2 regions of the Ruegeria sp. BB7 genome follow, and region 2 is predicted to be linked to the other one. Evidence: riboswitches for the same ligand, from Rfam matches in the RefSeq annotation. Region 2 holds a riboswitch; the other holds the start of a gene.
What was found. Region 2 has a riboswitch for thiamine pyrophosphate ahead of thiD (bifunctional hydroxymethylpyrimidine kinase/phosphomethylpyrimidine kinase). Riboswitches for the same ligand answer to the same signal wherever they lie in the genome.
Positions count from the first base shown of each region.

Region 1 (14,638 bases), on a different contig from region 2:
CAGCAGGGGTTACCGATTTCTCTTGCAATTTGGCGTAGTAGGCCCAGGGGCTGTCCAGATCAATTTCCAGCGGCTCGACCAGCAGCCCCCGATCCACATAGGACCGTACCAGTGATTTCGGCAACGCGACACATCCCAGAGATTTCACCGCCAGCTCTAACGCGAGGTTGGACACATTGGTCCGCTGCCCCTCTTTGAGGTTCAGATCTTCAAGACCGAACGCGGCCGCGATTTTTTCCCAATAGGCGGGGCGGCCAAGGATATGTATCAGCGGCGCGTCGCCCAGTTGTTCGGGATGGGTCAAAGGATCCCCATTGACCGTAAATCCGGGGGCGCAAACCACGGTCAACTTGTCCACCCACAAGCGCGTCAGCCCATCCGCCACATCATCCACATGGTTGATCGTGATAGATACATCCGAAACGTTTGGTTCCACATCCGTCCAGATCGTGCCGTGAACCGTCAGGGCAATATCCGGGTGCTCTTGCGAAAACCCCTGAATGACGTTCGGCAACCAATTCTCTGCCAGGCTGATCGGGCACGAGACGACTACGGTGCGGGTATGCGAGCGCAGGACAATCGATTGTGTGGCCGCGTCGATCTCTTGCAGCGCGTGGCGCACGGACGGCAGGTAGGCCCTGCCGACATCGGTCAGAGACAAGGAACGCGGGTGGCGAACGAAAAGGGGCCGTTTGATGAACTCTTCCAGCGACCGCACGTGATTGCTGACAGCGGACTGGGTGCAGTTCAGCTCTTCCGCCGCGCTTGTGAAGCTCAGATGCCGAGCGGCCGCCTCGAAGGAACGGAGAAAGGACAGGTGAGGAAGGTTCATCATATTTGGCGTATTCCGAGGCTGATACCACATTGATTAAGCCGATCAAAACGGACCCTCTAGTTCATTTGCGACTTTAGAATTGTCTTGTTCGCGGCACAACGAAACTGACAACCACAATAAATCCAGCGCCATAGCCCAAGGATTGTTTTCGTGCCGCTTGGTTCAATTTCACCTAGATTGGATTGCAAGCATATTGTCCCAAACTCCAAGACAAGCAGGCTGGCTGTGGTGGAAACATTTCAAAAGGTTGCAGACTTCGCACTCGGCAGCACAGCTGGGGATATTCCGGATACGACGCTGAATGCGGCGGCACTGATGCTGCTGGATACATTAGGCATTACCATCGGGTCGGGCCCGATGACCGCTGGCACAATTGCGCGGGAAGCGACACTAGCGCTGTACGGCGCGGGTGAGGATACACTTGGCGCACGAATGTTGTTTGACGGTCGCCGGGTCAGCGTGGCCGGGGTGGCCTATGCCGCAGCCACCCAAACCGACAATCTGGACGGGCATGACGGGTACAACCCCACCAAAGGCCATATCGGTGTCGTTGTTATTCCTGCCCTCGCCGCTTTGGCTGAAACGGTTCCAGATTTTTCGGGGCCAGAAGCGTTGGCAGCCGTGACCATCGGGTACGAGGTTGCCGGGCGCGCGGGAATCTCGCTGCACAATACGGCCAGCGATTACCATACCTCGGGTGCGTGGAACGCTTTGGGGGTTGTTGCCGTCGCCGCACGGATGCGCGGACTTAGCCCCGAACAGATGCGGCAGGCGATGGGCATCGCCGAATATCACGGCCCCCGCAGCCAGATGATGCGCGAGATTGCCAACCCCACCATGCTGCATGACGGCTCGGGCTGGGGCGCGCTGGTAGGAATCTCGGCGGCAATATTGGCCGAGAAAGGCTTTACCGGAGCACCGGCCATCACCATCGAGGCCGATGAGGTCGCCCCACACTGGCAAGACCTGGGTCAATTCTGGCAGATGGAGCATCAATATGTGAAGCCCTACCCGATCTGCCGTTGGGCGCACGCTGCCATCGATGCCACGCGAGCGCTGATCAGAGACCATGATCTGAGCCATGAGGACATCGCCTCGGTTCAGGTCAACACGTTCCATGAAAGCGCCTGTCTGTTCCAAGGGATGCCTGACGATACCTCAAAGGCGCAATATTCCCTGCCTTTTGCCGTCGCCACGATGATGGCTTATGGGCGGATCGGTGTTGAACATATCACCGGGGCGGGACTGTCCGATCCTATGGTGGCGTCGATTATCGAACGCATTTCCGTGGCTGAAGACGCGCGCCATTCGAAACGATTCCCAAAAAGCCGCGTTGCCGATGTTAGCATGACGCTCAGCGATGGACGCGTGTTATTCTCAGGGGATGTTCATGCGCGCGGTGGCCCCGAAGCCCCGATGGATCAATCCGAAGTCGTCGACAAATTCATGGAATTCGCCACGCCGTCCTTGGGCAAGGGCCGGGCCGCAGCCATTCGAGATGCAGTGCTAGGTTTGACTGATCCAACCTCAAAGTTTTCGGACCTAGGTGCACTGATCTATGACGCGCCCAAGTTCGGTTAGCGAATTTCCAGAGGAAGCAATCGGTCAGTCATCGCTTTTATAATACCCGATTACATCGTTGTCGGTCGTGGCGCCAAGTCCGTTGAGCAGCCGGTTCGAGTAGTTGAAATAGGCACAGACCTGATTGACCTCGAGGATTTCGCCATCCGAACACCCTTCGATTTTGAGCGCCTCAAAATCGGATTTTACCATTTTTCCCACATCGGTCGTAAGCTTGGCCGCATAACGCAACAGCGCAAGTTCCTTACCCTCGAATTCATTCTCAGGCCGCTGCGCCTTGAGCGCTACAAAGATGCGGTCGCTGCGGAGCTGATCTTTTAGCAAGTTGCGCACATTCATAAAATGATGGGTCAGCGAATAGGTGCAGTCATTCAGGATCGAGGTATAGCTGGCCACCACCTCAAGGAACCAAAAGGGCAGCACGTTGTCTTTGGAATGCAGGACGGAACGATAGAGCGTCACGTGTCCGTTCATCGTCTCGGGCCGAAGTGAGTGTACGCGCATCACAGTGTCCACGGTCCCGTGCGGGGTCCGAGCCTTATCCAACAGCTCTTTCAGGCGGCCCTCGGCCTGTTCGTCCGAGACCATTTCGATCCAAGCGCTCATTTCGGCGTCTCCTGTCTGTGATGGGATCATCATATGAACAACGGAACGCGGAGTGTCAGTAAAAATTTTTCCTGTGGCGACATTTTAGTGGATCACGGGAATGTGATCAGTGTAAATTCTGACCGAACACTGTTGAAAGCCACGATCATGAGAAACCCGGATTTGCGCACCGGAGCAGAAAACCTGTTGCTTGAATGTGGTGGCCTAAAGGCGGGTGACCAGCTTCTGGTTCTCTGTGAAGATCCCAGCCTGGGGTATTACGATGCCGATCTCTGTCAGGCGGTCGTGGATTGCGCCCGGCAACACGAAATAGAAACATCTGTACAGACCATTCCGTTTGACCCAATGGGCGGAGCGTTGCCAGATGGCCTGATCGCATCGATGAAATCTGCCGATCGTACGTTGTTCTTGTCACGCTCCGGCGATCAGATCCGCTTTGACGCCGGGATGAGCGATATTCGCCCCATAATGTCCTACGTGGTGGATGCGGGGATGCTGGCGTCAGGGTTCGGGCGGGCCGATTATTTTGGTTTTGTGGCGCTAAAGGATGCCGTGAATGCGCTGATGGCTACCGCGAAACGGATTCAGGTCACATGCCCGTTGGGTACGGATTTCTCCGGCCCCGGGGCAGCCTATCCAAAGGCGGGTGCAGCAGATGTCAGTGTGGCGCGATTTCCAATGTCGGTTTTTGCCCCGGTTCCGGCGCAGGGGTTTTCCGGCACTTTGATACAGGACGGATTTCTCGTGGGCACCGGGTCGAAGTTCTATGAACCCTATGGCTGCACACTACGCGAACCTCTTGCGGTACATTTCAAAGACAACACGCTTACCGGGTTCTCGGGTCACCAGATGGACGTGCATTGCGCCACAATGCACTATGAAGCCGTCGGTAAAATGTTCGATCTGGACCCGATGACAATGCACTCATGGCATGCGGGAATACACCCTGGATGTGCCTACCCCGCCCCGGCGTTCGAAAACTATGAACGTTGGAGCGGATCGGCATTCGGAAATCCCCGGCTGCTGCATTTCCACACCTGTGGAGATTACGCACCTGGCGAAATCTCACTAAATGTCCTGGACCCAACGATCCGGGTGGATGGTGTTGCCGTGTGGGACAAGGGCGTTTTGCGACCGGAAACCATACCCGGAGGGGTCGAAATTCTGGACCGGCACCCTTCGATCAAAGCAGTGTTCGACGCCCCTGAACGGCAAGTCGGCCAAGGCTCTAACGGGCGCCTGTCGGCCAACTAAGTCAGGGCGCAGCTTCTTCAGCGACCCGTTTGGCAACGCGTGACCGAAAGCGCATTGCGCCCGCATCCAGCCCCAGGTTGATATACCCGGTTTTGCGTCGCGCCATGCCGGTCTGAACATATTCCAGCACATCCTTGTCTTCGTTGAACGCCATTATGGCACCGTCGAACATCCGCTGAGACATGGCCAGATCGTCCGCATGCATGTTACGGTGCTGGAACCAGAAATAGCGCGAATTCTGTTCATCGACCGGCGTGATGAAATTATACGATATGTTTACGAAAGCATTCGGTGACAGCTCGCGATCTGCCCCGCCCTCACCGGTTGGGGTGTAAATCGACATGTTAATTGCGGTTGACGGTAGACGGCATTCATAATGCTGCTTGCGGTCGCAGCTTGGACCAAAAGGCAGGATCGGGGCATAGTAGGGCGGCGCAGGCTCATCTGCGATCCAACGGGACACGATCACGCCCTCGTCGGTTTCTTCCAGATCCAACGGTCGACTATCGGTTCCAGCCCCCGCAAATGAGGTCAGATGCACCCAGGCGACATGGCTTGGGTCCAGCAGGTTGTCGATGATGTAAAGGTAATGGCACGCCATCTCCATCGCACCGGTTTGCGTCTTGCCCCAGGACGGGTTTTCGAAGTTCGGAATGTCGATGATATCATCGCGATCGGCCCGCGCCGGGTCACCCATCCACAGCCACAAAAACCCCCAGCGATCTTCGGCTGGGTAGGAGTGCACGGCTGCCCGACGAGGAGGATTGTCCAACTGAGTCGGAGCGCTCACACACTCCCCGCTGCAGCCAAAAGTAAGCCCGTGATAACCGCAGACCACATGATCGCCTTCAATCGTGCCGCGCGACAGGGGCAGCTTGCGATGCGGGCAGGCATCCTCCAACGCGATGGCCATACCATTGGTGTCGCGATAGATGACAATCTCTTCATCCAGCATCCGCACCGCGCTGAGGGTGCGGCCGAAATCCTCGCTGCGGCCAGCCACGTACCAGCAATTGCGGATAAAGCCTTCGGCTCCGGCCAAGTCTGGGCGCATCTGTCTACTCCGAAAATACGTCAAACGCCTTGAGCGCCTTGGCGCTGTAGGCAAAAGAGGGTCCACCGCCCATATAGGTTGCCATGGCCAGTGCCTCGCATAGCTCCTCGCGGGTGGCACCCAGACGCACCAGTGATTTCACATGAAATCCGATGCAACTGTCGCAGCGTGTCGCCACGGCAATGCCAAGGGCCATGAACTCTTTGGTTTTCTCGCTGAGCGCACCGTCAGTTTTGGCCGCTTTACCCATGATGCCAAAGCCACGGACAGTATCAGGCACCTCTTTTGAAAAGCTACCGATATTGGCCTCGGTCTCAGCCATGAAGTCTTTCCAGTCCATAAGGCCCTCCTTATCCGCGCTCATCCGCGCCCATGCGGCGTTCCAACCAGCGCACACCGGCACTGATGATCAGAACCAGGATCAGATATTCAAAGATCAGCAATGTGTAGATTTCCAGCGGGCGGTATTCGGTGACCACCAGCTCATTCGCCCGACGGGTGAGTTCCTGCATGCCGATGACACTGGCAAAGGCGCTCATCTTGACGATGTAGATGAACTGGTTGGCCAGGGGCGGCAGGATACGCCGGATCGCTTGCGGCAGGATCACGTAACGCATCGTCTGCACGTAATTCAGGCCGATTGTCCGCGCGGCTTCGCTTTGGCCCTTTGCAATGGATTGAATACCTGCCCGGTAAATTTCAGCAGTGAAAGCGCTGTCGGATATTGCCAGAGTGATGATCGCACCCCAGAACGGGTCGATCGGAATATTCATGCCCATCGACTGGAACACGATCGGCAGCCCGTAAAACACCCAAAACAGCATCGGCAGCAGTGGAATCGAGCGGACGAATTCCACATAAACACGGTTAATCAACCGCCAGCCACGCTTTTCCGACAGGCCGGGCAGCGCCACCAACAACCCGATGCCAATCGACAGCACGGCAGCAATCAACGAAATCTGAATCGTCGCGCCCATGCCCGAGATCAGGAATTTCACATTGGTCCAACCCGATGGCGTGGTCGGGTCGATCACATACCAACCCCAAGTCTGAGATGAAGAACAACCCGTCAGCAACAGCAGGGGCAAGATCAACAGGATTTTATTCATCGGTCTCACCTAGTGCTGCAGAATCTGGCTGAGGAACTTCCGGCACCGTTCGGATTCGGGGTTGGTGAAGAAATGTTCGGGCTTGCCCTGCTCAACGATTTCTCCGGCATCCATGAAGATCATCTTGTCAGCGACCTTGCGGGCAAAACCCATCTCGTGGGTGACCACCACCATGGTCATGCCCTCTTGTGCCAGTTCGACCATCACGTCCAGAACCTCGGAAATCATCTCGGGGTCCAGCGCCGAGGTGGGTTCATCGAACAACAGAACCCGCGGCTCCATGCACAGGGATCGGGCAATGGCCACGCGCTGCTGCTGGCCACCGGACAGTTGGAGCGGACGTTTGTCGGCCTGGTCGGGGATATGTACGCGCTCCAGGTAGTGGCGGGCTTTCTCTTCGGCATCCTTGCGGCTGAGCCCGCGTGCCTTGATCGGGCCAAGGGTCAGATTCTCAAGCACGGTCAGATGGGGGAACAAGTTGAATTGCTGAAATACCATCCCAACCTCGGATCGGATCGCCGCCGCTGACTTCGGATCATCCGTCAGTTCGACCCCATCAACGCGGATAGTGCCCTTCTGGTGCTTTTCCAGTTGGTTGATACAGCGTACCACGGTTGATTTGCCTGACCCGGACGGGCCACAGATGACCACTTTCTCACCGCTGTCGATTGTCAGGTTGATGTCTTTGAGAACGTGAAATGTGTCATACCACTTGTTCACGTTCACAAGCTCGATCACGGCGTCTGGCATCGGCTGAACTGCCCTTATTTTATTCACAGTGGAATATTTTCTTGAGGTTATCTTTGTCTTTGCGCTTAAATCAAGGAACAATATGGCAGCAAGGCCTAACCGCCACCAACGGGAGACAAAGATGAAAACATTTTGGAAAGCCGCAGCTGTTGCTGCGCTTGGCGTGGTATTGTCGGGGGCCGCTCAGGCGCAATCGGCGTTGAACGAAGTACTGGATTCAGGGGTCTTGAAGGTCGGCACCACAGGGGACTGGAATCCCATGTCCCTGCGTGATCCCGCGACAAACAGCTATAAAGGCTATGATATTGACATCATGAACGAGCTGGCCACCGATCTTGGGGTTGAAGTTGAATACGTGCCGACCGACTGGAAAACGCTGGTAAATGGTGTGGTCGCGGGCAAATATCACCTCACAGGTTCAGCCTCCATTTCTCCGCCACGCATGAAGGTTGCCGGGTTCTCGGACAGTTACATCTCGGTTGAACTGTTCCCCTACACCACCAAGGATAAGGCCGATAAGTTCGATGGTTACGACTCGATCAACCAGCCGGACGTCAAGGTTGCCACAACCTTGGGCACCACCTTTGAAAAGCGCGTGCGTGAGTGGTTCCCGAATGCCGACATCAAAGTGGTCGAGGCCCCCGCGCGCGGATTCCAAGAGGTCATTGCCGGCCGTGCAGATGTGTTCATCACATCAAATATCGAAGGCGCGACCCTGGAAGAGAAATTCCCGGTTGAGCGGGTAAAAAACGCGGGGCCGCGCTCACCATCTCCGATTGCAATGATCCTGCCGCAGGGCGACCAAGTCTGGATCAACTATGTGAACAATTGGATCGAAGTCAAAAAAGCCCAAGGCTTCTTTGAACAAAACAGAGAGAAATGGGGCCTGTAAATCAGACTAAGCAAAACGCCCGGCCAAATGGTCGGGCGTTTCAGTTTTCGCCGGTTATTGCTTTGGCAACCACGGTTACAAAACTGACTTTCTCCGTTTTCAGCTCAGTCGGGCCATGCGCTGCGTTTGAATCAAAGCTCAGGCTATCTCCCGGACGCATGTGATAGGTGGCATCGCCGCAGCCATAGACCATCTCTCCATCCGTGACATGAATGAACTCGACCCCCTGATGCTGATAGAGCGGGCGGGCGTCCAGCGGCGCCTCGAGGGTCACGCTGAAGCTTTCGAAACTCACATGTTTTGCTTCGGCCCGACCTATCAGCTTGTAGCTATGACCATACCCGCTGCCCACGCGCCGAACCGTGACCCCCTCACCCGCCGCCACAAAGGACGCATCCGAACGGTCGACAGTTGCGGCAAAAAAATTGATCAGAGGCACGCCGATACCTTGTGCCAACGCTTCCAGAGAGTTCAAAGATGCAGACACCTGACCGCGCTCGATTTTTGAGATCATGGCCGTGGACACACCAGACCGCGCCGACAATTCCGTCAGCGTCAGACCGGCCAGCACCCGATGGGATTTCACAGCGGTTCCGATCAGCTGGTCCAGAGGTGGTTTCCGGGTCTCGATCACAGGTGAATCTTCCATTGGCTCAGCCTAGTGCCGTCGTGCAAAAAGGAAAAGCGATACTCAGGGTCAAAGGCAGAGGGTGCGAATGAAACTTGAAAACATGACGTGGTACGAGGTGGAAACCCGTATCAAAAAAGGCGCCGCCATCCTGTTGCCGGTCGGGTCTACCGAACAACACGGGCCAATGGGTCGGATCGGCACGGATACGATCTGCGCCAACGCCGTCGCGCTGGCTGCGGCAGAACAGGTCGGTGCAATTGTCGCACCTCCACTGGCCTATACACCCGCGCCATTTAACACCGCTTTCCCGGGTACGATTTCCGTATCTGAAGAGGCATTCCAAAATCTGGCGCACGAGGTCATCTCGGGATGCTTGGCGCAGGGTTTTTCGGGTGTTTTCATAGTGAACGGTCACGGCGCTAATCTGGAACCGCTCCGAAGGATCGTCGAACAGCTGATGGCGGACAGATGCATGATACGCAGTTGGTGGGAACCCTCGGCAGTCAATGCGCTTCGGTCAGATCTTTACGGAGAATGGGAAGGCATGCACGCGACGCCTTCGGAAATTGCAATCACGCAAGCTCTGTCGGGCTCGCTTCCACCCAACGAAGCCTCAGATCCTCCGCAACGCCTGAGTCCCGAGTATCTGCGTGACCATTCAGGGGATCGGCATGGGCCGGCTGATGCACATCGCGCGCAGTTCCCAGATGGCCGAGTCGGATCACACTCGGCCTTGGCCACCCCGGAAGACGGGCACAAGTTGTTAGCGGCAAGTGCTGCAGGCATCGCGAAGGAATTTGAAGAATTTCAGATAAGGCTCAGGATGCCTTGAATTTCTCCGCCAACTTGCCGCAACAACATTTTGGTTACTGAAGTGCCTGTACTGGATTGGTCTGACACCTATCCCAAATAATTACGCAGGCTGGGCGGCGGGTTATCCAACAAGGCCAATGTTGGTGCAGGAGGATGGGCGCGTTCATCCGCCACCAGAACAGTATGGCTGGTAATGCGACGCGCGTCTTGTGGATCATGGCTGACCACAAGCAGGGTCGTGCCAGTTTCGGCTACCAATCTGGCAACGAGGTCAAGCATATCGGTCTTCAGTGCTGGGCCCAGTGCCGCAAAGGGTTCGTCCAACAGCAAGAGTTGACGACGCTGCACAAGGACCCGCGCCAATGCGACCCGACTTTGTTGTCCACCGGACAGTTCAGCAGGCTTACGACCGCCCAGACCAGAGAGGGACACGCGGGCCAGCGCAGTTTGGACCTCCGCTTGCTCGTCACCGGACAAACGGCCGTTAGGACGCAGCCCGAGAGCGACGTTCTGCTCGACTGTCAGGTGAGGAAACAAATTGCCATCCTGAAACAGGATCGCCAATGGGCGCTGTCCGGGAGGGAGATCGGATATTCGTCCACCGCGCCAGAGAATCTGCCCGCGTTTCAGATCGCGAAACCCGGCAATCGATTCAAGTAGCGTCGATTTTCCTGCCCCGGAGGGGCCGATAATAGCCACGCTGGAGCCGGTCTCGACGGTGAATTCGGCTTGCAGCGAAAAGCTTCCGTTCTCGATGAGGCAACCGTCAAGTTTCAGCATGCAAACGCCCTCCTCGATCCAGCAACCAGAATGCCCCCATCGACAGGAGCAGCAGCAGCAACGCCGCACCGGCTGCGGCCTGCATCTGGTACGCGCCCATCAAACGGTAGATCTGCAACGGAAGTGTTGCGATCTGCGGGTCGGCGAACAGGGCAATAACGCCCAGATCGCCCATCGACAAGGCAGCAGACAGGCCAACGGCAAAGCGGATTTGCGGTCGCATTCGAGGCAGCAGAACGTGAGTAAAAAATGTCTTCTTGTCCATATCCAGTGACAGGGCCAGCCGTCCATGCCGGGTGACCACGTCCCGCGCGGCGGGTACCAGAATGCGTAGGGCAAACGGCAGCGCCATGACCGCGTTCACAAGCGCCGTCACCGGCAGTGCCAGCGTTGTCGGGTTGGCTACCGGGCGAATTAGGATGAACAACCCCGTACCAATCACCAAAGGCGAAGCCGCCAGCCCCAAAATACCGCAAAGCTCCACAATCCCATACCGCCCGGTTGCGACGGCCGTGGCCATTGGCAATGCAAGTAACAACAAAACGGCTGTACTGGCCGCGGCGACCAGAACCGAGATCAACGCGGCACGAAACACCAAAGCCGGCATCTCAAACAGGCCGGCAAAACCGGAAATTATAACTGCGGCCAGCGGCAGAATCAGAAAGGCCACAGCTGCAGCTATCCAAAACGCATCGAGTGTAGGCCCCCCACCATCCCAGCGACGGATAGCCCGGTCCAGACCAGCCCCAAACCCGTCACCACGCGAGAACTTGAGCGCAACCAGTGCCGCGGCGACAGTTAAAGCCAGTTGCAACCCTGACAACAATGCGGCCCGACCAAGATCAAAATCATAGGTAAAGGCTTGATAAATAGCCAGTTCCAATGTCGTTGCACGGGGCCCTCCACCCAATGTCAGCGCCACGGCAAAGCTTGTCAGGCAGATCGCAAAAATCACGGCCAAAACGCCCGGCAATACCCGCCTGAGCATGGGCAATTCGATCACACGAAACATCGCCATACCATCGCAACCCAATTGTGCGGCAAGGCGAAATCGTTCTGCTGGGATCTCCTGCCACGCTTGCAAGATTAGGCGCGTGGCCAAAGGCAAATTGAAAAACACATGGGCCAGCACGACCCCGTGAAGCCCGTAAATGCGCAGAGGCGGCAGGCCGAACAACCCCAAAACGTCCGATATCCAGCCTGCCCTTCCAAAGACCTGCAACAGTCCAAGGATCGCTACGATGACCGGCAGGATGAAGGGGGCGCCTAACAATGCGATCAAAGCGCGTCTGCCCGGAAATCGACGCCGGGCAAGCGCGCGCGCGACCGGAATTGCCAATGCGGCGCTGAACACTGCAGACAACACTGCCTGCACCATTGTAAAACGCAACGCAGCCCAGTCAGCCGGGCCGAACCCGGCTGATGTATCTGCACCTAAGGCGACAGCGGTCAAAGTGCCCAGTATCAGCGCAGCGACCAGAGCCGCTGCACCAAGACCCAGCCATGGGCTTACTGGCTGAGCGCGCCCAGCCATTTCGCAAGCGCCTGTTCCCGCACTGCTGCGGCTTCTTCGGGACTGAACAGCAGAGATTTTTCCGGAGTGATCAGTGTGTCAAACCCGTCGGGCAGACCCGAAGCCGGGGTCACTGCCGGATACATCCAGTTTGTCGTCGGAATAATCTGCTGGAAAGTGTCGGAAACCATGAACTCCAGAAACTGATCGGCCAGCTCCGGTTGATCTGTTCCAGCCAGTTTTGCCGCAACCTCAACCTGCATATAGTGACCTTCGTCAAAAGCTGCTGCAACCTTGCTGGCGTCTTCTTCGGCAATCAGATGATAGGCTGGTGATGTGGTGTAGCTTAGGACCATATCTGCTTCGCCGTCCAGAAACAGGCCATACGCCTCAGACCAACCTTTAGTGACGGTTACGATATTGTCGGCTAGTCCTGCCCAGATTTCGGGTGCGTCGTCACCATAAGCGGCCTCGACCCACAAAAGCAGCCCCAGACCAGGCGTCGATGAGCGTGGATCCTGAATGATGATCTTGGTATCACCTTCGGCCAACTCACGGAAATTGGCGGGTGCCGGGGTATCAGCGTTGTGGACAAACGCGAAATAGCCCCAGTCGTAGGGCGCAAATACGTCGTCCGACCATTCAAGTGGCAAGGCATAGTCGGCGCTGACCGAACTGGGTGCAAACAAGCCGGTTTCCTTGGCTGCGGTGATCAGGTTTGTATCCAGACCAAGCACCACATCCGCGTCCGAGTTTTCACCCTCAAGACGGATGCGGGACAGCAGCGCCGCGCCATCCTCGACGCCGACAAGGTTCAATTCGCAGTCGCACACAGCCTCAAAAGCCTCTTCAACCTTCGGGCCTGGCCCCCAATCTGAGACAAAGCTGTCATATGTGTAAACGGTCAACTGAGGTTTATCGGCCGCCATGGCCGCAGTTGCGCTCAGTATTCCCGCAGCAATCATCAGATGTTTCATATCATCCTCCATTGCGGCGAGAGGGCAAGGATGGATGAAACCGTTACCTTTCCCTCCGCCGGTTCTAGCCGGTTCAGGTTCAACGGGTTCGCCAGAAGGCATCTCAGCGCAGCAGGCCACGCACCCCGAGGTGAAGTTGTGAGTAGGTCGGAATGGACCAAATTACAACCAGATTAAAACTTGTCTGGCCTGATAGTTTCAGGCCAAATTGTCAGTAGTGCACGAGGTAAACGCCCACCAGAACAAGCACTGCGATAAAGATTGTCTCGGCCACGATCAAAGCGATGGCCTGACCGCCTACATCCAGAATTCGCTTGAGCGACGTTTTCATTCCCACTGCGGCAATCGATATCAACAGCGCCCAACGGCTGAGGCTGGCCATGGCCGTTGAAATAAACTCGGGGATTAGACCCATCGAATTCATAACCGCGAAGATCAGAAAACCGACGACGAACATCGGCAGGATGGGCGGGCGCTTACCATCTTCCTCGCTGAACTCTGCGTGGCGGCGCACCAGGAACGAGACGACCAGAACTACCGGGGCCAACATAGCAACGCGGATCAGCTTGACCAGCGTGGCAACCTCACCCGTTTGCTCAGACACCGAGAATCCCGCGCCTACCACCTGCGCCACGTCGTGGATGGTGCCGCCCAGGAACACCCCTGATATGTCATCGTCGAAATTGAAGGCTTCGGTCAGGATCGGGTAAGCTATCATGGCGATGGTCGACAGCACCGTTACTGACAGCACAGTGAAGATCAGGTTACGCTCGGAATGCTCATTCTTGGGCAGAATGGCCGACAGGGCCATCGCTGCGGACGCGCCGCAGATCGCAACCGAACCGCCTGTCAACACCCCGAACCGCCAGCCACGCCCAAGCAGCCGCGCGCCCAGAAGGCCAAACAGGATCGTCAGAATCACCCCAGCGATTACAACCACGATCAGATCGGCGCCTAGGTTCATCATGAGCTCGATCGAGATACGTGCGCCCAAAAGAGCGACCCCAAACCGCAACACCGTTCGAGCCGTAAATTCAATGCCAGCACGACACCCGCCTGCATCGTCCTCAGACAAAAAATGAAATGCGATACCCAGCAACAGCGCCATCAGCATCGCCGGGGCGCCGTAGTGCTCAGACAAAAATTTGGCGGCAACCGCCACAACCACGGATACAAGGATACCGTGACCGTTTGTCTGCACGAAAGACCGCGCCCAGCTCCAGGGCGACTTGGATGCATTCAACGCCTGCATCTTTTTTCCTTTGTCACAATCGGATGGTCAATTGGCCACATCCACAACCGCCCGAGTCACATTTGACCCGGACGGTTGCTGGTTGGATTACGCCTCTGCCTGCGGTTTCATATCGTCTTCTGAGACGCCAGCGACGGCGACGGGTTTTTTCATTGCGTCGCGGCGGAAGGGCTCGCCGAGTTCCTGGTTGATCAGGGCCTCAATCAGGGTGGTGATACCGTTCTTCTGGTCCTCGATCGCCTGGTTCAGCGCCGCGGTCAGCTCGTCCTGAGTGCGGGCGACAACGCCTTTCAGACCACAGGCTGTTGCGATACCGGCGTAAGACACTTTGGTGTCCAGCTCGGTGCCGACGAAGTTGTCGTCGAACCACAGGGTCGAGTTCCGCTTCTCCGCACCCCACTGGTAGTTGCGGAAGACGATCTGGGTCACGGCGGGCCATTCCTCGCGGCCGATCGCGGTCAGTTCGTTCACCGCGATGCCGAAGGCACCGTCACCGGCAAAGCCGACAACCGGAACATCGGGCTGGCCGATCTTGGCGCCAACGATGGCGGGCAGACCGTAACCGCAGGGGCCGAACAGGCCGGGGGCCAG
Region 1 is NZ_JBQFUV010000010.1:105,321-119,958, forward strand. It holds gene ACR0D7_RS14965 (LysR substrate-binding domain-containing protein) at 1-835, opposite strand, end outside; gene ACR0D7_RS14970 (MmgE/PrpD family protein) at 1,061-2,416, shown strand; gene ACR0D7_RS14975 (carboxymuconolactone decarboxylase family protein) at 2,441-3,022, opposite strand; gene ACR0D7_RS14980 (hypothetical protein) at 3,056-4,276, shown strand; gene ACR0D7_RS14985 (aromatic ring-hydroxylating dioxygenase subunit alpha) at 4,278-5,330, opposite strand; gene ACR0D7_RS14990 (carboxymuconolactone decarboxylase family protein) at 5,335-5,670, opposite strand; gene ACR0D7_RS14995 (amino acid ABC transporter permease) at 5,681-6,439, opposite strand; gene ACR0D7_RS15000 (amino acid ABC transporter ATP-binding protein) at 6,449-7,189, opposite strand; gene ACR0D7_RS15005 (transporter substrate-binding domain-containing protein) at 7,311-8,081, shown strand; gene ACR0D7_RS15010 (helix-turn-helix domain-containing protein) at 8,122-8,730, opposite strand; gene ACR0D7_RS15015 (creatininase family protein) at 8,798-9,544, shown strand; gene ACR0D7_RS15020 (thiamine ABC transporter ATP-binding protein) at 9,613-10,305, opposite strand; gene ACR0D7_RS15025 (thiamine/thiamine pyrophosphate ABC transporter permease ThiP) at 10,292-11,839, opposite strand; gene thiB (thiamine ABC transporter substrate binding subunit) at 11,815-12,795, opposite strand; TPP riboswitch at 12,828-12,933, opposite strand; gene ACR0D7_RS15035 (YeiH family protein) at 13,007-14,047, opposite strand; partial or broken gene ACR0D7_RS15040 (thiamine pyrophosphate-dependent enzyme) at 14,135-14,638, opposite strand, start outside.
Region 1: it holds a riboswitch for thiamine pyrophosphate, as region 2 does, so the genes downstream of both, thiB (thiamine ABC transporter substrate binding subunit) here and thiD (bifunctional hydroxymethylpyrimidine kinase/phosphomethylpyrimidine kinase) in region 2, are expected to answer to the same signal.

Region 2 (14,638 bases):
CTGACCATACCGGCTTTGTCGGAATACGCGATCTTCCTGATCTCGCTTGAAGATCAGAAAGGGACCGTTGCCACCACTCACATCTCCGATATCGGCCAGTATTCCCGTGTCGCCCTGCAATGGCAGGGTGAAACTGACCTTCAGATTCACGCATTGGAATTCGGCGCCAGCTATGGCGATGCAGGTCACGTTTCTGCATCGTCTGACGCGCAGGGCACAGGCAATGTCGTGCATCTTGCACAGCCCGCTTTCAGCGACGCACGCAATGTCGAAGTGTACTCCTTCCCCGAGGGTCAGTCTCAGCAATCCGGCTCTATCGAACTGACGGTCGAGGCCGAGGTGACGGCGGAAAACTGCGGCAAGGACTTGAACGTGCAGTCACTGGAGTTGCGTGGCGATCAGAAACTGCGCTCGCGCGATTTGGCGCTGAGCTTTCCGGACTGTTCCAGAACCGGCGAGTTTCTGGTGTTGAATAATCTGTTCCAAAACCTGACAATCGCGGCAAATTAAACCGCAGGCAGGCTCGACGTTCTTATGACAATTTTCCGTGTGGCGATCGCTGCACTATTCTCGGCGACTCTTTCTTCGGTCGTACAGGCGCAGGATATCACGCTGACCTCCCATGACGGCCATGTCGAAGTAACCGGCATATTGCTGGGATTTGATGGTGAATTCTATCGCGTTGACACACAATTCGGCGAACTGACCGTGGATGGCTCAGGCGTCACCTGCGATGGTCCTGCCTGCCCGAACCTGACCGATTTTGTAGCCGAGCTGCGGTTTTCGGGATCGTCGGTCATGGCAGAAAAGATTCTGCCTGCCCTAATGATGGGTTTTGCCAAACAGGAAGGTTTGTCCGCTAAATCCGCAAAGTCGGATGCGAATACTTTGACGTACGAACTGCACCAGCCCGGACGCGATGCACCGTTGGGCCGGTTCTTTTTTGACATCGGCAATACAAGCAGCGGATTCGCTGATCTGGTCGACGGTCAGGCTGACATCGTCATGGCCCTGCGCGAAATCCGCCCGGAAGAGTTGGCAGCCGCACAAGCAACTGGATTGGGTGATCTAACCCATGCGCGCCGCTCCAGAGTTGTGGCTCTGGACGCTCTGGTACCCGTCGTGGCACCGGATAACTTGCTACCGCATATCTCTTTGGCTGATCTGGCGCTGGTGTTTTCTGGCGAAGTTACCAATTGGTCGGCCTTGGGCGGGCCGGACGCGCCGATCGCACTTCACCTGCCCGAAGCCGGATCAGGCCTTGCACAGGCGATCGAGAGCCAATTGTTGAGGTCAACCAACGCGGCCCTTCCCGCAACCATCACCAGACACAGCCGCAGCAGCGATCTTGTGCGCGATGTGGCAAACGATCCTTTTGCGATCGGCATCGCTAGCCAAGCCGAGGCCGAAGCGGTCCGGGCTTTGCCGTTGGCCGGGGGGTGCGGTCACACGCTGATGGCCACGCGGCAATCAATCAAGACCGAAGATTACCCTCTGACCTCGCCGATGTTCCTGTACTTGCCCGAACATCGCCTGCCGCGCGTTGGCAGGCAGTTTCTGGCATATACCCAAAGCGCCGACGCCCAAATGGCGATCCGCAAAGCGGGTTTTGTCGATCAGGCCCCTGAAATGATTCCCATCGACCTACAGGGAAACCGGCTGGCAAATGCCATCGCTGCGGGCGGCACCGAGGTTGAGATGGACGAGCTTCAGCGTTTGGTCACCACGTTGCGCCCCATGTCCCGCCTGTCTCTGTCCGTCCGCTTTGAGGCAGGGTCTTCTCGTCCTGACGCGCAATCGCGATCGAATATCCAGCAATTGGCTCAACAGCTTGAGGCAGGCACGCTGGACGTGCGCAAACTGGTTTTCATCGGCTATAGCGATGGTGATGGTGCTGCTGCTTCTAACAAACGGATCGCGTTGATGCGCGCCAAGACGGTGCGCAACGCGGTACTGGCGGCAGTGGAAACCGCCATCCCCAGCAGTGTCGAGCTTGAGGTCGACGCCTTTGGCGAAGCGATGCCCATGGCCTGCGACGACTCGGAATGGGGGCGCAAAGTTAACCGACGGGTTGAGATCTGGGTAAAGTAACCATTCACAAATATCCCTCGGACCGAAAACTCAGCTCGGTCGATTTGCCAATTATCAAGTGATCATGCAACGTCAGCCCCAATGCCAGGCAGGCATCCTGAATCCGGTTGGTCATATCGATATCCGACTGCGACGGTGTCGGATCGCCCGAGGGGTGATTATGCACCAGAATGAGCGCCGAGGCGTTCAACTCCAACGCCCGTTTCGCCACTTCGCGCGGGTAGACCGGGACATGATCCACAGTGCCCTTGGCCTGTTCCTCGTCCGCGATCATGACGTTCTTGCGATCCAGATAGAACACCCGGAATTGTTCGGTCTCGCGATGCGCCATTGTCGTGTGGCAATAGTCCAGCAGCGCGTCCCAACCCGAGATTACATGCCGCTGCATCACCCGCGCGCGGGCCATACGGTGGGCACAAGCTTCGAGGATTTTCAGGTCGGTGATTACCGTATCACCTACACCCTTGATCTGGCGTAGCCGGTCCTCGGACGCAGTTAGAACCCGGTTGAAATCGCCGAACGTATCCATCAGCGCCCGCGCCAGTGGTTTGACGTCCTGTCTGGGGATCGAGCGAAACAGAACCAACTCCAGCAATTCATAGTCAGGCATCGCCGCCGAACCACCTGACATGAAGCGTTCGCGCAGCCGCTTACGATGATCCTTGATGTAAGACGGCAAGCGACCTGTGGGCAGCGGCGCCACCGGGGCTTCGTCACTTTCAAACAACATGGGGGCTTCGGCAAAGGCGTCCTGAGTCATGCGCTCAGACTGGCGTAGAATCGGTTTCCGAAAGGTTAACGCGCCTCACCCGCCATATGCGCGGTGGCGCGGCGGACCAGCATATGCAGCAGGATCGAGAACACTCCCAGCGTCAGCATCGCGGCAAACATCAGATCGGTCTTTGCCCTGCCATTGGCCAGCAGCATCAAATACCCAAGCCCCTGCGACGACCCAACCCATTCGCCGATCACCGCCCCGATGGGCGCGTAAACAGCAGCCAAGCGCATCCCCGAAGCCAACGAGGGCAACGCCGTCGGTATCCGAATATGCCACAATATTGCGCGCGGATTGGCCTGCACCGTACGCGCCAAATCCAGATACCCAGCAGGGGTTCGCATCAGCCCATCAAAAAAGGAGGATGTAATCGGAAAATAGATTATCAGCACCGCCATCGCGACTTTGGACCAAAGCCCATAGCCTAGCCAAAGGGTTAGCAGCGGTGCCAGTGCAAAGACCGGCAGAGCCTGCGTGAACACCAGCATCGGCTGCACCAGCACCCGAGCTGCACGCGAATTTGCAAGTTGCAGGGCGGTGATCGCCCCTAGAATCGTGCCGCAGGCCAGCCCGATCACCACCTCAACAGCCGTAATCCATGTGTGCTCGGCAATAACCCAGCGGTTCTGCCACCAGGTCTCGGCCACCAAGGCCGGGCCAGGCAAGATGAATTTGGGCAAGCCCGTCAGGGTGACAATCCCCTGCCAGATTGCCAGCGCGAAGAGGGTCGCAGCAATGGCCGAAAGGGTTTTCATGCCGCCTCTCTCAACAACCGAAATAGCGCGCCCTGAGTTTCCAATGTCTCAAGGTCGTCCACATTGCGCGGTGTCTGGGACGATGGCAGCTGGCATGCAGTCAGCCCTTGCTGCGTCATTACAACAATGGACTGACCCAGTCGCGCAGCCTCGCCCGGATCATGGGTCACCAACAAAACCGTGCGGCCCTGTAAGGCTTCTGCCGCCAGATCCTGCATATCCGCCCGAGTACGAGCGTCGAGAGCCGAGAATGGCTCGTCCAGTAGGACGATCGGGCGATCCTCCATCAATGTCCGGGCCAGCGCCACACGTTGGCGTTGACCGCCTGACAATTCAGACGGCTTCTTGGCCATGTGATCCTGCAGGCGCATCCGCTCGATCAGCCGGTCACGCCGGTTCAAGTCGGGTTTCTCGCCGCGCAGCCTGGCCCCGATCGAGATATTCTGCGCAACCGAGGCCCAAGGCAGCAGCAAGTCATTCTGAGCCATGTATGCCACGCGGTCCGAGACAGGCTGCCCATCGCTGGCAGTGATTTTCCCGGTGAATTCCGCGCCGGTTTCCAAACCGGCGATCAGGCGTAGAACCGTGGTTTTACCAACCCCCGATCCACCCAGCAGACAAGTCCACTGACCCGCTGCAAGGGTCAGCGTCAGCGGCGCAAACAGGTTCGCACCGTCTATCATGGCGGACCCGCTGATGGTCAGATCGGGCGCAGGGGTCACGGTGTCAGTCCCATTTGCCAGAAGTTGACCTCAAGCTCGGTGGCTGTGCGGAAAGTTTGGCATAGGCGATTCCATCGCGGTGAGGCTTCGAAGTCGCCTCCAATACGTATTGTTAGAGCCGAATCCAGCAATTCACCAACCGCAACACAGGCGGCTTGATAGTCGTCGCTGGCATACGTGTTGATCCAGTCGCGATAGATATCCGACGTGGCGTCAGCAGCCAGCCTTGTACCGATTTCGCCATAACCCATTACACAAGGCGCAAGAGCCGCCAACAGGTCGAGCAGATCGCCGCTATACCCGGCCTCGAGCACATAGCGCGTATAGGCGAGGTTCTCGGCGCGTTCCGGGGTGGCGAACAGCTGATCTTGTGGGATACCCTCGGCTTCGCAAATCCCGATATGCAGCTTCATCTCTTCGCTGATCAACCCGTTCACGGTGCGTGCGGCGGCCAGCATTTCCTCGTGCGTTTCCGATTTCACCACCGCCAGCGCCCAAGCTCGGGAAAAGTGGATCAAGAACACGTAGTCCTGCCGCAGATAATGCAGGAACGCTTTACGCGGCAGCAAACCGTCTTTCATGCCTTCGACAAAGGCGTGGCGGGTATAATTCCGCCACGGCCCCTGCGCCGCATCACGCATCAGCGTGAAAGCTTTGCCATAGGAACTCATTGCACAGTCACGTCGATGGTGATGTCGCTGACGGGGTTAATGCTGTCGATCATGCCGCTGTCTTTCAGGAATTCCTCAAAACGGGCATAGCGACCGGCATCAAAACCTGCGGGGCGCAGGGCAAATCGGGGCAGAGTATCCACCCAGGCGCGGGCATTCAGTTCATCCTGCAGCTCTGTCGAAGTAGCTGCGAAAATCTCCCAGCTTTTCTGAGGGTTGTTCACGATGAACTGAGTGGCTTTCTCCGTGGCTGCCAAAAAGCGCGCAATCTTGTCGGCGTCCATCGTTTCGGGGTTGGCGACATAGATCAGCTCGTCATAGGGTGGTACGCCTTCCTCCTCGATATAGAAACAACGGCCCGCGACACCTTCGATATCCATCTGGTTCAGTTCAAAGTTGCGGAAGGCCCCGATCACCGCATCCACCTGTCCGGTCATCAACGACGGCGATAGAGAGAAGTTCACATTGATCATCTCGATATCGTCCAGCGTTACGTCATGGGTGTTCAGCATCGCCGACAAAACAGCCTCTTCCACGCCAGCAACGGAAAAACCGACCTTCTTGTCCTTCAGGTCAGCCAGCGTTTCGATCGGACCATCCTCAAGCACCAGCAGGCAATTCAGCGGAGTGGCGACAAGCGTGCCAACCCGCTTAAGCGGCAACCCCTCGTGAATCTGCAGGTGCAGCTGCGGCTGATAAGACACCGCGAGATCCGCCTGCCCGGCAGCCACCAGACGAGGCGGGGCCGAAGGGTCGGCGGGTGGAATGATTTCAACCTCAAGCCCCTCATCGGCGAAGTAGCCGTTTTCCTGCGCCACGATGATGGGCCCGTGGTCGGGGTTGATGAACCAATCCAGCAGAACGGTCATCTTGTCTTCGGCCCAGGCCGGCGCGGCGGCCAGCAGGGCAATGGCTGTCATAAGCTTTTTCATGTCTCGCGTTTCCTTTTCACTCACGAGGTTGAGGCCGCGACGAGGACGATCTCGCCCGGCCAATCCGGTTGAATTTGTTCGGCTGCCCGCCATGCCCGCAGGCCGGTAGCACAGCAGAGAGCCAATCTTTGGTTTTTATTAGGCTCTGTTTTCAGAGTTTGCAGATCGATACGCCGCGCATTGGGATGGATAGGTACAGGGGCTTCTTCCGCGCTGCGAAGCTCGACGATCAGATCATTTCCTGTCAGTTGACCGGCAGACAGAAATGGGAAATGCGCAACCGGTTCCGGCGTGCTGTCAAAGCGGAAACCGGTGCTGCGCAGCGTACGCGCATCGAACTGCACCATTTGCCCCAGAGGTGACGGATTCAGCCCCAGGATCACGGCCAAGGCCATCTGCGCCTGCATCGCACCAATCATCGCCACCACAGGACCCAGTACCCCGGCGGAGGCGCAGCTTGCACCGCTATCCGGGGCCTCGGGGAACACAGCACGCAACGAGGGTGCGCCGCCACAAAACCCTCCGACATAGCCGGAAAGCCCTAGCACCGACGCGCTGATCAGCGGTTTACCGAGATCAAGACAGGTGTCCGAAAGTGTGTAACTGGCGGCGTAGCTGTCTGCGCAGTCCAGAATGACATCGGAATCGGCGACAAAGCTTGCGGTATTTGCACTTGTTAGAGCCTGTTGTTCGGCAAAAATCGCAATTTCATTGTTTAGAGCGCGACAGCGCTCGGCGGCCACCTCGGCCTTGGGGCGGCTACAATCTGCTTCGGTGAACAAGGTCTGACGATGCAGGTTCGACAGGGCAACCTTATCCCGGTCCATTATGGTCAGGTGCCCGACCCCTGCCCCAGCCAGTAACGGCAACACTGGCGCAGCTAACCCACCCGCACCGACAACCAATACACAGGCCGAGGATAGACGGTCCTGCCCCTCTGCTCCGACTTCGGGCAGGATAACTTGGCGGGCATAACGGCTCATCGCGTGACCTCAATCCAGTCGCGCACGCGCGCCTCAGGGTCGGTGCTCAAGGTGATGTCGGTTACGACCGAGACAATATCCGCCCCTGCCTGCAACACACCCGGCGCCCGTTCGACGCTCATCCCGCCAATACCGACCAGAGGGATGTCACCCACGCGAGCCTTCCATTCGGTGACACGCGGCAATCCCTGCTGTTCCCACTTCATTTTCTTGAGGATCGTCGGATAGACGGGGCCGAGCGCCACATAGTCCGGGTCTATCGCCAAAACGCGCTCAAGCTCATCGTCATCATGGGTCGAAACGCCCAGTTTCAGCCCAGCCTTGCGAATAGCCTTCAGGTCGGCGTCATCCAAATCCTCCTGGCCCAAGTGAATCCAGTCGCAACCGGCATCAATGGCCATCTGCCAGTAGTCATTCACCACCAGCACAGCTTCATGCGTGCGGCACAAGTCCCGCGATTGGAGAATCTGCTCTTGGACCATTGCATAGGGCTGATCCTTGATCCGCAACTGTACCAGTTTCATGCCCAAGGGCAGCATCCGGCGCAGCCAGTCCGAGTGGTCGAAGATTGGGTAGAACCGGTCGAGGCTCATGACAGAAACGCCTTTCCGATCACGGGGGTTGACGGTTCTGCCATGTCGCGTGCTGCGATCGGGTCTGCCTGACAGGCCAACTGCCCGGCCTCGATCGCCAACTTCATCGCACGCGCCATCGCCGTTGGATCGCCCGCCCGTGCCACAGCCGTGTTCAGCAGGACGGCGTCATAACCCAGCTCCATCGCCCGCGCTGCATGGCTGGGCAGACCAATCCCAGCGTCAATGACCAGCGGGATATCCGGAAACTCGGCCCGCATCGCGCGCAGAGCGTATTCATTGTGCAACCCACGGCCCGATCCAATTGGCGCGCCCCAGGGCATCAATACCTCGCACCCGGCGGCCAGCAGTCGTTCGCCAACGATCAGATCATCGGTGGTGTATGGAAAGACCTCAAACCCGTCTTCGGTCAGGATGCGCGCTGCTTCGACCAGTTGGAACACATCCGGCTGCAGACTGTCGGTATGGCCGATCAACTCCAGCTTGATCCATTTGGTATTAAACACCTCACGCGCCATAAGGGCGGTGGTCACAGCCTCTTTCACAGTATGACACCCGGCTGTATTAGGCAGGACCAGCACGCCCAGATCGCGGATCATTCGCCAAAACGTCTCACCCGCCCCCGATTCACGCCGCAGGGACACAGTGGCGACACCTGCCCCACTTTCACGAAAGGCTTGTTCCAGAATGGCCGGGCTGGGATATTGCGCAGTGCCCAGCATCAACGGATTGGGCAGCTCAGTGCCGTAGAGGGTCTTCATGATCAGCCACCCTGCATTGGCGACAGAACCTCAACCCTGTCACCATCGTTTAGCGCTTGCCCAATGCGCAGGCTCGATGGCACGAATTCCTCGTTCACGGCCGTCGCAACTCGGCCAGAGAAACCGCATTCTACCAGCAACTCAGAAAGGGTTTCCGCACGCACCTCTTGCGGCGCGCCATTAAGCACGATCTTCATCAACCAACTCCGAGTGTTTGTTTTCAAGCGCCAGATCGGCCACGCCCTGCGCCAATGCGGGCGCCAACAGATATCCGTGGCGATACAGGCCATTCGCATAGATTGTTCGCCCCAGCCGCCGGACACGGGGCAGATTGTCAGGAAAAGCCGGGCGCAGGTCGACGCCGATTTCCAACACCTCTGCTTCGCCAAAAGCCGGGTTCAGCGCATAGGCGGCGCTGAGCAATTCCAGCATCGATCGCGCAGTGATGCGGCTGCTGTCTTCGCTTTCGATCATCGTCGCGCCCAGCATGTAGACGCCATCCCCGCGCGGTACGATGTACAAAGGCATGCGCGGGTGCAACAGGCGAACAGGGCGTGTCAAAACCACATCCGGGCAGCGGATCACCAGCATCTCACCCTTGACTCCACGCAGATCATGCAACACTTCGCGCGCGTGCAGACCTCGACAGTCAATTGCATTGTCCAACCGTGTGGGCGCGAGTTTTCGGTGAAAGACGACCCCTTGCGCCTGCAGGTCACGGCTTAGATCGCGCATCGCCTGACGTGGGTTCAAATGGGCTTCTTCCGCAAAGTACAGGCCTTTGTTGAAACCACTTAGTTCAGGCTCTAATTCTAGGATTTCTGGCTGATTAACTTCGTTAAAACCGTCAGTTCGACGCGCAAACCGCCGCAGATCCGGCAGGTCGCGCGGATTGGCAACAACCAACGTGCCGCGCCGCTCTACCTTGGTTCGCGCGGCCCACCAATCCAAAGCCTGTCGCCCCAATCGCAACACCGGTTCTTCGGCGTTTTCGAATTCGCACCAAGGGGCCAACATACCGCCCGCCCACCACGAACACCCATGCGGACCCGGAGGGCCACCAGGATCGAAGACCTGAACCTTGGCCCCGCGCGAGACAAGCTCGCTTGCCACGGCCAACCCGGCCACACCAGAACCTATGACCGACCAGACCGTCACGCAGGCCACACGCGGTAGAAGTGGTGCACCGGGCCATGGCCACGACCAATCTGCAAGCTATCTGCCTGCGCAATTGCCCCTTGCAAATAGCCATGCGCCTGAGCAACCGCATCCACCAATGGCAATCCTTGGGCAAGCCCCGCCGCAATCGCGGAAGACAAAGTACACCCTGTGCCATGAGTATTGCGCGTAACTCGCCGTGACGCCGTGAATTCAGCAACCTTCCCCGAGGCATCGATCAGAAGATCATGACAGATGTCTCCATACCCATGGCCTCCCTTCATTAACACCGAATGCGCGCCCAGATCGCACAATGCCAACCCCTGTTTGACCATCTGATCCGGCGTTCCCGCCTCAGCGTCACCCAGTAAACAGGCGGCCTCGGGCAGGTTTGGGGTCAGCACGGTTGCGCGGGGCAGCAGGATGTCCCGCAACGTGTGAACAGCATCCCGCGCCAGCAATGCGTCTCCGGATTTGGCAATCATCACCGGGTCAAGAACGACCGGCCCTGCAAATTCAGAAAGGGCACGTGAAACGGTCTCAATAATATCCGGCGTCGCCAACATTCCGATCTTGATCGCGCCGACATCCAGATCCGACAACACAGCCTCGATCTGAGCAGCAATCACATCCAGCGGTATCCCATGCACTGCTGTCACGGCTTGCGTGTTTTGTGCTGTTACGGCTGTCACCACGCTTGCGCCATAAACGCCCAAGGCAGACATGGCCTTCAGGTCAGCCTGAATCCCGGCTCCACCGCCGCTGTCCGAGCCTGCAATAGTTAAGGCAATATGCGCCATATCGTTGCTCCATCTTCAAATGGGCAACGCAGCATGGAAAACGTCTTTGCATATTAGACCGTTCCCTACGCCGGTATTGCCCGGATCAGGTTCGATGGGTTAGCGCATTCACGCCTCTCAGCCCCTTGTTCGGGGCACCCCAACGGTTGGTCGGACATTCTCAGGCGATAGAAAGGGATTCAAGGGCCAATTTTGACTTACAAGACAGTCAAACTGGACTTATGAAAAAAGCCAGCCCCTTCGGACCGGCTCTTTTCTTGGGTTCCTATGGGCTGGACATCAGCCCTTCATACCGTCCCAGAACGACTTGACGGATGAAAAGAAGCTTTTGGACTCTGGGTGGTTGTCTTCACCCAGGTCATCAAATTCACGCAGCAGCTCTTTCTGGCGGCTGGTCAGGTTGACCGGGGTTTCCACGGCCAATTCGATGAACATGTCACCGATGCCACCACCACGCAGGGCAGGCATTCCCTTGCCGCGCAGGCGCATCTGGCGGCCTGATTGGCTTCCGGCTGGAATTTGCACACGACCACGGCCACCATCAATGGTTGGCACTTCGATTGAGCCGCCCATCGCGGCCTTGACCATGCTGACCGGCACGCGGCAGTAAAGGTTCACGCTGTCGCGTTCGAACAGTTTGTGATCCGAGACCTCGACAAAGATATAGAGATCACCCGGAGGACCGCCGCGCATCCCAGCCTCACCCTCACCCGCCAGACGAATACGGGTACCGGTTTCAACACCGGCAGGGATGTTAACGGACAGGGCACGCTCTTTTTCCACGCGGCCAGCACCACCACAGGATTTACAGGGGTTCTTGATGATCTGCCCCAGTCCCGAACAGGTCGGGCAGGTGCGTTCAACAGTAAAGAACCCTTGCTGCGCGCGCACTTTGCCCATGCCGGAACAGGTCGGGCAGGTCGTGGGTTCCACACCCCCTTCGGCACCCGAACCGTCACAGGAAGAACACGCAACGGCAGCCGGCACGTTGATGGTTTTTTGCAGACCTGCGAACGCCTCTTCCAGCGTCACACGCAGGTTATAACGCAGGTCCGAGCCCCGCGCCGCGCGACGGCCACCGCCGCCTCCGCGTTGGCCGCCCATGAAGTCGCCGAACAAATCGTCGAACACGTCCGAAAACGCACTTGAGAAATCACCCTGACCAAAGCCACCGCCCGGACGGCCGCCGCCGCCCATGCCATTTTCAAAGGCGGCGTGGCCAAAGCGGTCGTAGGCGGCCTTGCGTTCTGCGTCTTTCAGAACGTCATAGGCTTCGTTCGCTTCCTTGAACTGCGCCTCAGCATCCGGGTTGTCTTTGTTGCGATCGGGATGCAATTCTTTGGCCTTCTTGCGAAAACCCTTCTTGATCTCGTCCGCCGATGCGCCCTTGGATACGCCGAGCACATCGTAGTAGTCGCGTTTTGACATCAGTGTTTCCTTATGTCTCAACGTAATCGGGCCGGCCCGGCAACCGGACCGGCCCGCATTGGCCCGGTTACCCGTTAGTTACGCTTGTCATCGTCCAGATCTTCGAACTCGGCGTCGACAATGTCATCATCTCCCGGCGCGGCATCTGCTGCGGCAGGTTCATCGTCGCCCTCTTCGGCTTGCGCCTTGTAGATGGCTTCGCCCAGCTTCATTGCCGCTTCGGTGACGTTCTGGATGCCCGACTTGATCTTGTCGGCATTTTCAGTTTCCAGTTCGTCCTTCAGCGCGGCAATCGCCAGCTCGATGGCTTCGATGGTGGTCGGGTCGACCTTGTCAGCATGCTCTTCCATCGACTTCTCGGTCGAGTGGATGAGGCTTTCCGCCTGGTTCTTGGCGTCGACCAGCTCGCGGCGTTCCTTGTCGGCTTCCGCGTTCTCTTCGGCGTCCTTGACCATCTTTTCGATGTCCTCATCGGACAGACCGCCCGATGCCTGGATGGTGATCTTCTGCTCTTTGCCGGTGCCTTTGTCCTTGGCCGAAACCGAGACAATGCCGTTGGCGTCGATGTCAAAAGTCACCTCGATCTGAGGCATGCCACGCGGTGCGGGCGGGATATCTTCGAGGTTGAACTGACCCAGGATCTTGTTGTCCGCGGCCATTTCACGCTCACCCTGGAACACGCGGATGGTTACGGCGTTCTGGTTGTCTTCGGCGGTCGAGAAGACCTGAGACTTCTTGGTCGGGATCGTGGTATTGCGGTCGATCAGGCGGGTGAACACGCCACCCAGCGTCTCGATGCCCAGCGACAGCGGCGTCACGTCCAGCAGAACCACGTCTTTAACGTCGCCCTGCAGAACACCGGCCTGAATAGCGGCGCCCATGGCAACCACTTCGTCCGGGTTCACACCTTTGTGCGGCTCTTTACCAAAGAACTTGGTGACCTCTTCGATCACTTTCGGCATCCGGGTCATACCACCGACCAGAACAACCTCATCGACATCAGCAGCCGACAGGCCCGCGTCTTTCAGAGCAGCGGCGCAGGGCTTCATCGACTTCTTGATCAAATCACCAACCAGTGATTCCAGCTTGGCACGGGTCAGTTTCATGACCATGTGCAGCGGCTGGCCGTTCGAACCCATCGAGATGAACGGCTGGTTGATCTCGGTCTGCGAGGTCGAGGACAGCTCGATCTTGGCTTTCTCGGCGGCTTCTTTCAGACGCTGCAGCGCCATCTTGTCTTGCGACAGATCAACACCGTGTTCCTTTTTGAACTCATCCGCCAGATAGTTGACGATGCGCATGTCAAAGTCTTCACCACCCAGGAAGGTGTCGCCGTTGGTCGACTTCACCTCGAACAGGCCGTCGTCGATTTCCAGGATGGTCACGTCGAAGGTACCGCCGCCAAGGTCATAGACCGCGATGGTTTGAGTTTCTTCCTTGTCCAGACCATAGGCCAGAGCAGCCGCTGTCGGTTCGTTGATGATCCGCAGCACTTCCAGCCCGGCGATCTTACCGGCGTCTTTGGTGGCCTGACGCTGAGCGTCGTTGAAATAGGCCGGAACGGTGATAACTGCCTGCGTGACTTCCTCACCCAGATAGCTCTCGGCGGTTTCCTTCATCTTGCCCAGAGTGAAGGCCGAGATCTGGCTTGGGGAGTACTTTTCACCGCGGGCTTCCACCCACGCGTCGCCATTGCCGCCATTCACGATGGCATAGGGAACCATTTTCTTGTCTTTTTCGACTTCTGCATCATCCACGCGACGACCGATCAGGCGCTTGACGCCAAAGATCGTGTTGTCGGGGTTGGTGACCGCCTGACGTTTTGCAGGCTGACCGACCAGTCGCTCATCTTCGGTGAAGGCGACGATCGAGGGCGTGGTCCGCGCCCCTTCGGCGTTTTCGATGACCTTCGGCTGCGAGCCGTCCATGATGGCCACGCAAGAGTTGGTGGTCCCGAGGTCAATCCCGATTACTTTTCCCATATGTTCAATCCCTTTCTCTTCAAGGCGATGTCCGGGGTGCGGACCCGTTATGGCACCCGGCCCCGATCTGATATGCGCGAACGGCCCTACACCATCGCGCGTCCCGGCGTATATAAGGGCGAGATCAGAGCCCTGCAAGCGGTCTAAAAGGCCGGTTTTCGGGAATCTGTGGCCTTTTTGGCAAGGTTTTGGCAAGGATTGGGGAATCTTGAATGGCGCAGCTGCTTTTGCGCGGATTTGATATCAGAAAAGGGCATCTGAATGCCTCAGCACAGGCGCAGCTGATCGAGGAGCTGCGTCCGATTCTGAGATCGGCCCCCCTGTTCAGACCAATAACACCGTCAGGCAAAGAAATGTCAGTGCGTATGACTTCTGCCGGAAAGCTTGGCTGGGTCACCGATAAATCCGGGTACAGGTATCAGCCCCAACATCCCAAAGGGGTGGACTGGCCAGCAATTCCCGAACCAATCCTTAAAATCTGGCGCGAACTGGCCAGCGCTGATCGTGATCCCGATTGCTGCCTTATCAACTACTACGGGGAAAGTGCAAAAATGGGGTTGCATCAGGACAAGGACGAGGCCGATTTTTCGTGGCCGGTTTTGTCGATCTCATTGGGCGATGACGCCCTGTTCCGCATCGGCAACCAGACCCGAGGCGGCAAGTCCGAGTCGATTTGGTTGAGCTCTGGCGATGTGGTTATCATGTGCGGCCCGGCGCGACTGACCTATCACGGGATCGACCGCATTCGGTTTGGGTCATCGAAACTGCTGCCCAAGGGTGGGCGGATCAACCTGACCCTGCGCGTGGCCAGTTAACGACGGGCATTCCAGCTTTGAGACTCATGCTGGCGCGAAAAGAATATCCCCAACAGCCCGATCATCAAAAGGGCCACCCCCACCCATAGTGCGTATTCCCAGCTGGTATTGCGGGGGTAGTAGTTTCGAAAAATAAAACCCCGGCACTGATCGATGATGTGAAACAAAGGAT
Region 2 is NZ_JBQFUV010000006.1:45,924-60,561, forward strand. It holds gene ACR0D7_RS11640 (hypothetical protein) at 1-510, shown strand, start outside; gene ACR0D7_RS11645 (phosphate ABC transporter substrate-binding/OmpA family protein) at 535-2,091, shown strand; gene radC (RadC family protein) at 2,096-2,851, opposite strand; gene ACR0D7_RS11655 (ABC transporter permease) at 2,887-3,621, opposite strand; gene ACR0D7_RS11660 (ABC transporter ATP-binding protein) at 3,618-4,343, opposite strand; gene tenA (thiaminase II) at 4,340-5,014, opposite strand; gene ACR0D7_RS11670 (ABC transporter substrate-binding protein) at 5,011-5,946, opposite strand; gene ACR0D7_RS11675 (ThiF family adenylyltransferase) at 5,967-6,929, opposite strand; gene ACR0D7_RS11680 (thiamine phosphate synthase) at 6,926-7,522, opposite strand; gene ACR0D7_RS11685 (thiazole synthase) at 7,519-8,283, opposite strand; gene thiS (sulfur carrier protein ThiS) at 8,286-8,480, opposite strand; gene ACR0D7_RS11695 (FAD-dependent oxidoreductase) at 8,464-9,441, opposite strand; gene thiD (bifunctional hydroxymethylpyrimidine kinase/phosphomethylpyrimidine kinase) at 9,438-10,241, opposite strand; TPP riboswitch at 10,287-10,393, opposite strand; gene dnaJ (molecular chaperone DnaJ) at 10,521-11,669, opposite strand; gene dnaK (molecular chaperone DnaK) at 11,744-13,651, opposite strand; gene ACR0D7_RS11715 (alpha-ketoglutarate-dependent dioxygenase AlkB family protein) at 13,864-14,466, shown strand; gene ACR0D7_RS11720 (ABC transporter permease) at 14,463-14,638, opposite strand, start outside.